Regions from separate parts of the Vibrio nomapromontoriensis genome, predicted to be linked through region 1. Evidence: predicted binding sites of a transcription regulator. Region 1 holds the regulator's gene; each other region holds the start of a gene.
The links. Region 1 encodes PurR, which represses purine synthesis genes. Its sites were predicted from a motif close to TNANGNAAACGTTTNCNTNA; they were not measured.
Positions count from the first base shown of each region.

Region 2: pckA (phosphoenolpyruvate carboxykinase (ATP)) is a predicted target of PurR. The motif match lies at 1,396-1,415, and genes of this name have one in related genera.
Region 3: L4D05_RS19705 (NCS2 family permease) is a predicted target of PurR. The motif match lies at 1,406-1,425, and genes of this name have one in related genera.

Region 1 covers NZ_JAKJSS010000020.1:18,762-22,047, forward strand. The annotation lists gene L4D05_RS21655 (TfoX/Sxy family DNA transformation protein) at 1-585, opposite strand, end outside; cyclic di-GMP riboswitch class I at 696-779, opposite strand; gene purR (HTH-type transcriptional repressor PurR) at 955-1,962, opposite strand; gene torD (molecular chaperone TorD) at 2,293-2,940, opposite strand; gene torR (two-component system response regulator TorR) at 3,243-3,286, shown strand, end outside.
Region 2 covers NZ_JAKJSS010000013.1:187,231-190,516, forward strand. The annotation lists gene hslR (ribosome-associated heat shock protein Hsp15) at 1-363, shown strand, start outside; gene hslO (Hsp33 family molecular chaperone HslO) at 380-1,261, shown strand; gene pckA (phosphoenolpyruvate carboxykinase (ATP)) at 1,592-3,217, shown strand.
Region 3 covers NZ_JAKJSS010000016.1:100,634-103,919, reverse strand. The annotation lists gene L4D05_RS19705 (NCS2 family permease) at 1-1,322, opposite strand, end outside; gene L4D05_RS19700 (sulfite exporter TauE/SafE family protein) at 1,587-2,396, opposite strand; gene L4D05_RS19695 (DUF1852 domain-containing protein) at 2,725-3,286, shown strand, end outside.

The DNA.
Region 1 (3,286 bases):
GATGTGGTTAGCGAGTTCATCTCGTTTCGCTTGTGGGATAACGGACCAATGTGTACCGTTAATCGCCCCTTCTAATGCCCATAGTAACTCTAGGCCGACACTGGATGAATGTGTTTTCTGAATCGCTTTGAATGCTTCTACAGAGCCATGCTCTTGTAATGAGTTAACTGACTCGATGCCCGCTTTTTTAAGCATACGCTCTGTGGCAAGGCGAAGATTCGGCAGATCTTTTAATCGGTTAGGTTTAGTATCGGATTGTTTTACTTTTTCGTCTTTGGCAAAATCCAAGGCTGCGCGAGCGTATGACAATATAACGTCAGTGTCGTCCCAACAATCTTCTGGAAGTGCAAAGTATTTAGTAACAACAGGGAATCCACGTTTTTTATACACGTAAGGCGTATAGCCTAATTGCTTAAAAGACGCGACTGTTTTGGGGTTAGTTCGGATATGTAATTTGTTGTTCACTGCTAATGCAAACATTGTTTCGTCAACAAAGATCCCAAATCCACCGAACATGGAGCGAGATTTTACTTTTCCTAGTTGAGCGAACAATTGCATTGAATTTTTTAATACTGGATTGTCCATGCTTATCTTTTCTCGGTGTTATTGATTGTGTCACCAAAATCAGGTCCGAGAGTATAGCAAACAGGTGTCAGTTTCTTGTTAGGTCAATAACAGGATTTGACACCTTTGCCATCGGTAACCCCGCTACCTACCAAATGTGGTTTAGGCCGGAGGCTTTGCGTCCCACCTTTTCAGATGGTTTGCCCTGTGCGTGACTCAAATAGCATAAAGAAAAAAACCATTAATATGCATGGGTTATTAGTTGAAGTGTGATATTGCTTCAAAAATTAGAGGGGTATTTGTGCTTGTGAAGTAGCACAAAGTAACAATACAGATTGAAATTTATTGGAAGAAGATCAAAAAAAAGCGCTCAATAGAGCGCCTTTGTCATTATTTTGTCATGTCTTTGACAGAGCTTCGTTCAATTATCTCTGGGTGCATCTCGAATATGCGTTTGTCATGACCTTTATCTTTGATTCGTTCGAGTAGAATCTCAAATGCATTCTTACCAACACGACGTTTTGGTTGGTGAACGGTGGTCAATGGTGGTGAAAAGTACTCAGCCAGCTCGATATTGTCGTAGCCGATTACAGATATATCACCAGGGACGTTTAATCCAAGCTGTTGTAAGCGACTCATTAGGCCTAACGCCATGGTATCGTTAAAACAAAAAACGGCGCTTGGTCGGTCTTCCATAGCGGCAATGCGATTGGCGGCGATGACGGCAGTATCGCATTCGAAGTTACCTTCAAAAATACGGTCTTCTTTCATCGTTAAGCCTGCTTCTGTTAAAGCGCGTTGATAACCGACAATGCGTTCTTGGCAAACAGCTTTTTCTAAATGACCACTTAAGCAGGCGATGTCTGTATGCCCTTTCTCAATAAGGTATTTTGTCGCTAAGTAGCCACCTTCTTCCGAGTTATCGATGATCTTGTCTGCTTGCGAACTTTCTGGGCCCCAGTCCATAATGACTTTAGGGATATCAGAGTGACGGTCAAGCATCGTGAGAAGCTCTTCAGTTAGGTCTGAGCACATGACTAAAATGCCATCAACACGCTTCTCTGCCAACATGCGAATGTAGTCGCGTTGCTTTTCATACACGCCACCTGTATTACACAGTATCAAGGTATAACCTTGTCGATAGCAATAACTCTCAACACCGTCAATCACCTCAGAGAAAAACAGGTTAGTGGATTGAGTCACCAGCATACCAATGGTCTTCGTAGAGTTGCACTTTAAGCTTCTTGCGACAGCACTTGGCGCGTAATTGAGCTCTTCGACTGCAGCATTAACTTTTTCTTGTGTGGCCTCGGCAACAAAACGCGTTTTGTTGATGACGTGAGATACGGTGGTAGTAGAAACGCCAGCTAGGCGGGCGACGTCTTTAATTGTTGCCATAGCTTTATCCTGTTAGTAACGGCTTTTGTGTTTTTAATTGCATAAAAGCCGTTGCGATCATGAAGCATTATTTATGAAAAATAAGCGCTTTGTTGTAACGAATGCGTACCGGACACAAATACACTTTGTGAAATGGCGGTTTCCAATCAGTACATTTAAGTGGAAACCACATCGTACTAAAGCCTGGCTTTCGCATTTTAAACGGCGAATTGTAGTCTTAGTGGCAGACCCTAGCAATGTCTGAACCGACAATTTTGTCTATAAAAGCCAAATTTATATTTGGCTTACTGATTATTGTCGCGTTAGGGACTGGGCGCTTAACTACTTTACCTACTCTACGCGTAAGTATGTAAGGTCAAGCTGACAGAATGCAACGAGTAGTTGTGCAACAGCTGCATAAAAACCGAATTCATCAAATTCTTTACATCGACGATCAAATTGAGGTAACCACGTCATGAGGTGTTGTTCAATAAAGTCAGCTTGTTCAAGTAAAGCGTTATTGATGTGCGCATCAGATTCCAGTTCATTGGAACGAATGATGAGGTTGCCAAGAAAGTCTAACTCAATCGCTAAGTGATCTGCCGGCTCATTTAGGTTATCTGACACGCCAATATTGTGCTGTTTGAGGAGCGCCGCCATATCGTGTGCTGGGGTGTCATTTAGTAAGCCTGACTTGCCTATATACATTGATGCGTATGGGAGTGCGCCATGCTTATCGGTTTTCAAGAACAAATCGCAAAAGTCAGCAGAGAGCTCCAGTTGAGCATCTTCGCGTGTTTGTAAACGATTGAGTGCGTCGATAAAATTGGCGATAGAAGCGCTTAATGACGCATTCTCCCCCAACCCAGCGAGGAAAGCGCGGATTTCAACACTGTGATACTTCTCTAGCTCTTCTTTTGTTAGTTCTTTGGCAAATAAGCTGGATAGCCACCAATAAATTTCTGCACGTTGTTCGTTAAATGCTTTGATTTCTTGCATTTTATCTTCTCCAAAAGTCTTACTATCATTTTAGCCAATAAAAATGAACAGCAGTAAGGCAATTAGTGAAAAAATATAGGAATTTGTGAAGATAAATGAATGTGATGATGGAGAGTTCGAATGAACGAGGTGCCATTTAGTTATTAAGCTATTTAGTATGGTTGCATATGTTGAGGAGGAATAGTTCTTGTCTTGAATCAAAAAAAACACGACTTTCGACAAATTGCCTTAATGTCGGCTAGAATTGTGACTAATTATGAATAGAATGGCCTTGGTCATAACAAATTTAAGAAACGGTGCATATGAGTTATCACGTATTAGTAGTTGAAGATGATGTCGTTACACG
Region 2 (3,286 bases), on a different contig from region 1:
CGCCTCGACAAATGGTTGTGGGCCGCTCGCTTTTACAAAACACGCAGTGTTGCCCGTAATATGGTCGACGGTGGGAAAGTCCACTACAATGGACAACGTTCAAAACCCAGTAAAATTGTAGAGCTGAACGCCGTAATAACCCTCCGTCAAGGCAACGAAGAAAAAACGGTGATGATTGAACGTATTTCAGATCAGCGTAGAGGAGCACCGGAAGCCCAGACTCTTTATTCTGAAACGAAAGAGAGTATCGCTAAGCGAGAAGAATTCGCTTTGCAGCGCAAACTGAATGCACACAACCCAAGTCCAGAGCGTCGTCCTGACAAAAAACAGCGTCGCAATATCATTAAGTTTAAACACCAATAAGCTGGAGCTTCCTTAAATGGCTAATAACACATTAAACCGCTACCTTTTTGAAGAGCTATCTGTACGAGGAGAATTGGTACAGCTCGATACGGCTTATCAAGAGATTATTTCTAGCAAAGAATACCCTGCAGCACTGCAAAGCCTGCTTGGAGAGCTTCTTGTTTCAACTAGCCTACTCACCGCGACGTTAAAGTTTGAAGGCTCAATTACCATGCAACTGCAAGGTGATGGTCCAGTCTCTTTGGCGGTAATCAATGGTGACCATAACCAAAAACTACGTGGTGTGGCACGCTGGGAAGGTCAAATTGCCGATGACGCCTCGATTCACGACATGCTTGGTAAAGGCTATCTTGTTATCACGATCACTCCAGATAAAGGTGAGCGTTACCAAGGCGTAGTGGGTCTAGAAGGCGCTAATTTGTCAGAGGTGTTAGAAGGTTACTTTGAGCGTTCAGAGCAACTCAAAACTCGTCTTTGGATCCGCACAGGCATTCAGGATGGTCAAGCTAAGGCGGCAGGAATGCTATTACAAGTCATGCCTGATGGCACTGGCTCACCTGAAGACTTTGAACACTTAGAGCAATTAACAAACACTGTAAAAAATGAAGAGCTGTTCACCTTAGAAGCCAATGACCTATTGTACCGTCTTTACAACCAAGACAAGGTTCAATTGTTCGAACCAAAAGAAGTCGAATTTTTCTGTGGCTGTTCACGTGAACGCAGTGCAGACGCTATTGCCACTATTGCCCAAGATGAAGTCTATGAAATTTTAGCGCAAGAAGGGTCGGTAGCACTACATTGTGACTACTGTGGTAGCACTTACTCATTTGATGATGGCGACATAAAAGAGTTATTTGCTCAAAAAGATGAGCAAGGTGAGAAACCGACTCTACACTAATTTCGGTGTTAGAAATATGTTACACAAGCCAGTTCTATCTGAACTGGCTTTTTTTTATGAAAAATTTAACGATAACACAACATTTCCAGACGGAACGTATCACTATCCTGTTATCACTTATGTTACATTTACCCTAACGCAAAGGTTTGCCCTAGAATAAACCACCGCGATTTAATATGTGACCAAACACTTAAAACCGTCACGATATGATGAGTAATTTTTGAACTGCATCCCTGTTTTATCGGGTTTCCGTTGCTAGCATGGAGTTCAAAATAAAAAACAAATTATAACAATTTTAAAATCCCTACAAAAATCCAATAAGGAGCACCTATGACCGTTATGGACATTAATAAGGCTGCACAACTCGATCTAACTCAATATGGCATCACTGGCTCTACTGAGATTGTTCGCAATCCTAGCTATGAGCAACTTTTCACCGAAGAAACATTAGACACCCTACAAGGTTACGAAAAAGGTGTCGTCACTGAATTAGGCGCAGTTGCCGTTGATACAGGCATCTTTACAGGTCGCTCCCCTAAAGATAAGTTCATTGTTCGCGATGACACGACTCGTGACACGATGTGGTGGTCTGATCAAGGAAAAAATGACAACAAAGCAATTTCTGCCGATGTCTGGGATGAGTTAAAAACACTGGTCACTGGGCAGCTATCTAACAAACGCTTGTTTGTTATTGACGGCTACTGCGGTACCAACCCTGACACTCGCTTATGTATCCGTGTTATCACAGAAGTAGCATGGCAGGCACACTTCGTTAAGAACATGTTTATTCGCCCAAGCGATGAAGAACTTGCAACGTTCGAAGCTGACTTTGTGGTAATGAATGGTGCTAAGTGCACCAACCAAAAATGGCAGGAGCAAGGTCTGAATTCAGAAAACTTCACCGTCTTCAACCTGACAGAAAAAATGCAGCTTATTGGTGGCACTTGGTACGGCGGCGAAATGAAGAAAGGCATGTTCGCAATGATGAACTACTTCTTACCGCTTAAAGGCATCGCATCCATGCACTGCTCTGCTAACAAAGGCGAAGATGAAGACGTCGCTGTATTCTTTGGTCTATCCGGTACAGGTAAAACAACACTGTCTACCGATCCAAAACGTCAGCTGATTGGTGACGACGAACATGGTTGGGATGATGATGGCATCTTCAACTTCGAGGGTGGCTGCTACGCGAAAACGATCAATCTATCCAAAGAAGCTGAGCCAGATATCTATAACGCGATTCGCCGTGATGCTCTGCTAGAAAACGTAACGGTTCGCAATGACGGTTCTATCGACTTTGATGATGGTTCGAAAACCGAGAATACCCGTGTTTCTTACCCTATCCATCATATCGACAACATTGTAAAACCCGTTTCTAAAGGTGGTCATGCGAATAAAGTTATTTTCCTATCCGCTGATGCATTTGGCGTGCTTCCACCCGTTTCAAAGCTAACTCCAGAGCAAACTAAGTATCACTTCCTATCGGGCTTTACTGCTAAACTAGCCGGTACAGAGCGAGGTATTACTGAACCAACACCAACATTCTCTGCATGTTTCGGTGCCGCTTTCCTAACACTGCACCCAACTAAATACGCAGAAGTGTTAGTTAAACGTATGGAAGCCGCTGGCGCTGAAGCTTATCTAGTGAATACTGGCTGGAACGGTTCTGGTAAACGTATTTCAATCCAAGATACTCGCGGTATCATTGATGCTATCTTAGATGGTTCAATTGAAAATGCGGAAACTACGACAATCCCAGTGTTTAACCTAGAAGTTCCGACTTCGTTACCTGGCGTCGATTCTGGCATTTTAGACCCACGCGATACATATGTTGACCCACTACAATGGGAAAGCAAAGCGGAAGACCTCGCGAAACGTTTTGTGAATAACTTTGAGAAGTATACTGATAACTCGGAAGGTCAAGCATTAGTCGCGGCAGGACCACAAATAGACTAATACTTAGATTAATATTCAAGTTTTAGTGACCAAGCCCCTCATAAGAGGGGCTTTTTGATCACTTTCGAG
Region 3 (3,286 bases), on a different contig from region 1:
AAAACAACTAACACTAGGGTAATAAGCACAATACCCAGATTCAGTTTCTTCCATTCGCCAGAGAAAAGGCGACCAACAACGAGACACAAGAACCCGAGCATAATGCCTGTTACGATGTTACCAGTTAGAACAATGAATACCGCACAAACCAAACCCGATAATGCATCAACCGAATCATCAAAATTCAGCTTACGTACGTTACCTAGCATCAGTAAACCCACATACATTAACGCTGGTGCTGTTGCGTATGCAGGCACTAAATAACTAATTGGCGCTAAGAATAATAGAAACAGGAACAGCACACCCACCACTACAGCGGTAAGACCGGTTTTACCACCAGCCGCAGTACCCGCTGCTGATTCAATGTAAACGGCGGCAGGTGCACCACCCACCGCACCAGAAACGATACTCGACACAGAATCTGAGGTTAGTGCTTTACCGCCATCAATAATATTGCCGTCTTTATCAAGTAGATTGGCTTGACCCGCTACTGCTCGAATAGTGCCAGTGGCATCAAAAATAGCGGTCATGACTAAGGCTAATACGCTCGGTAAAACGATTGGATTGAGCGCCCCCATGATGTCCATCGTCCCCATCAGAGAGCCCTCACCACCAATGCTAGGTAACGCGAAAAATCCCTGATATTGCACAGCAGGATCAAAAATCAGACCAAAGACAGAAATCGCAACTATAACAAAGAGAATGCCACCAGGAACCTGACGCTTTTCAAGTCCAAAAATAGCGGCAAGACCCAGCATGGACATGATCACTGGAAACGAAGTGAACTCACCTAACGTGACTGGTAATCCTTCTACCGGGTTTTTGATGACAAGACCTACACCGCTCGCGGCGATCAATAAAAGAAATAAACCAATACCAATACCCGTACCGTGAGCAATCCCTTCAGGAAGGTTAGTTAGAATCCACTGGCGCACGCCCGTAACGGTAATGGCGGTAAAAATAACCCCCATTAAGAATACCGCACCCAATGCAACCGGTATTGAAACGCCCTGCCCCAACACTAAGCTAAAAGCGGTAAACGCCGTTAATGAGATGGCACAACCAATGGCCATGGGTAGGTTGGCCCAAAACCCCATCAACATTGAACCAAACGCCGCCACCAAACACGTGGCGATAAAAACAGAACCTTGGTCAAAACCCGCCACACCCAGCATGCTAGGGACAACAATAACCGAATATACCATCGCCAAAAATGTCGTAAGACCTGCAACAACCTCTTGACGAACGTTACTTCCACGTTGTGAAATCAAAAAGAAATTATTGAGCCAACTACCCGTTGCAGTTGATGTAATCTCGGTCATGCCTATTCCTCGTTTCTATTGGGTCTCAGCCGTTCAATAGCGACCCAACAAAATGTTAGTAAAAATTTAAGTGGCGAGAAAATACACGTAAACGTTTGCTTGCGCAATAGGTAGAATCGAAGGTTTCATCTTTGATAGGAAAAAGCAGGATAACATGACCCAAGTGTGGCAAAAATTAACCTGCTAACGCGTTCTTTCATAAACACAACGGCGTTGTCACAGGCATATCATTCAAGCTACACCTTCACGGATATTACGGCGCACTTAACTCGCCGCCATATTCACAGCAATGACTAACAACAGCCCAGCAAAGATCTTTTTAATTGTCGATACTGGTAGGTAATGGGTTGCTTTGGCGCCTAATGGCGCAGTAAACCAAGATGTACATACGATGCCCAGTAGCGCAGGTAAATACACAAACCCTACAAATCCATCTGCTAATGCTAAGTCACGGCTACCTGTAGTGATGTACCCGATAGACCCGAATAGCGCAATAACAATTCCACATGCAGACGCACAGCCTATTGCCTTTTTCATGTCGACCGAAAAAAACGTCAACAGAGGCACCAACAACGCCCCTCCCCCTATTCCAATCATGGCAGATAGACCACCCGTGATTGTGGTAAGGAGCGTTAGCACACCTTTATTAGGTATTTTTCTTTGTTTCGTCTTATGACTTTTGCTGCTCAAAAACATCTTTATCGCGATAAGGACAACGCTTACCGCAAACACTAAGCGAACGACTTGCTCTGGCAAAAGCGTGGCTAAAAAGCCACTGATCAGCGCACCTAATGCCACTCCCACCATAACCCATGGCGCCAGCTCCCAGGGTACGTTGCCGTTTTTATGATGAGCGATCGCTGAAGAGGTAGACGTAAACAATATTGACGCCAAGGAGGTGGCAATCGCCGCGACGACAACTTGCTCAGAAGGCAAAATGTTGAAGTGAAATAAAATACTACTCAGCACTGGCACTATAATCAGCCCTCCTCCTATGCCTAACAGCCCAGCTAAAAAGCCAACACCACTTCCTAGAAGTAAGCAGTACATTACTAACAACAGCATTTCACTCATCCGTTTATCTCTTTAATTAATGTAATAATAAGTATGCAAAAATAAACCACACAAAAATGAGGTATATTTTATTTAAGAAAACATATAACCGACGAACAATACTAATTTCAAAACAAAATAGTTTCAAACAGTATTCATCATGAAAATTATTCATATTGAATGTGAAGTAAAAGCATTTTTCATCACCCGTTAATATCCGTATAAATTACTTAAGCAACAATTTCAATACAGCATCACATTAATGTCATTCCGGTCATAGCACGCTTTCATTAAAACTATCCGAGACGAAAAAACATTAATTTTAGACACTAATTTGGGACAATAAATCATGATAAGCACAGAAAATACACAGTTTGATTTTACGATTAAGAGTACTTGTCTCGATGAAAACTATCAGCCTTCTGACAACACTCGTATCACAACCAACTTTGCTAATCTAGCGAGGGGCCGTAACCGACAAGAAAACTTACGTAACGCGTTAAAGATGATTAACAACAGTTTCAATGCCTTAGCTAGCTGGGACAACCCTAGCGCGGAGCGTTACTCTATTGAACTAGAGATCATTTCGGTTGATTTAGATATTGAAGGTACGGGCCAAGCATTTCCTTCAATTGAAGTTTTAAAAACAAATATTATCGACCATAAAACGAATGAGCGCAGTGAAGGAATAGTAGGAAACAACTTCTCCTCCTATGTGCGAGATTATGACTTTAGCGTCTTACTCCTTAACCATAATAAAGATCAACCACAATTTAGTGTTCCTGATAACTTTGGTGAGTTACACGGAAAGTTATTTAAGCATTTCGTCAACTCCCCAACTTATCAAGAAAACTTTAATAAGCCACCAGTAATATGTCTGAGTGTTTCTGACAACAAGACCTATTACCGCA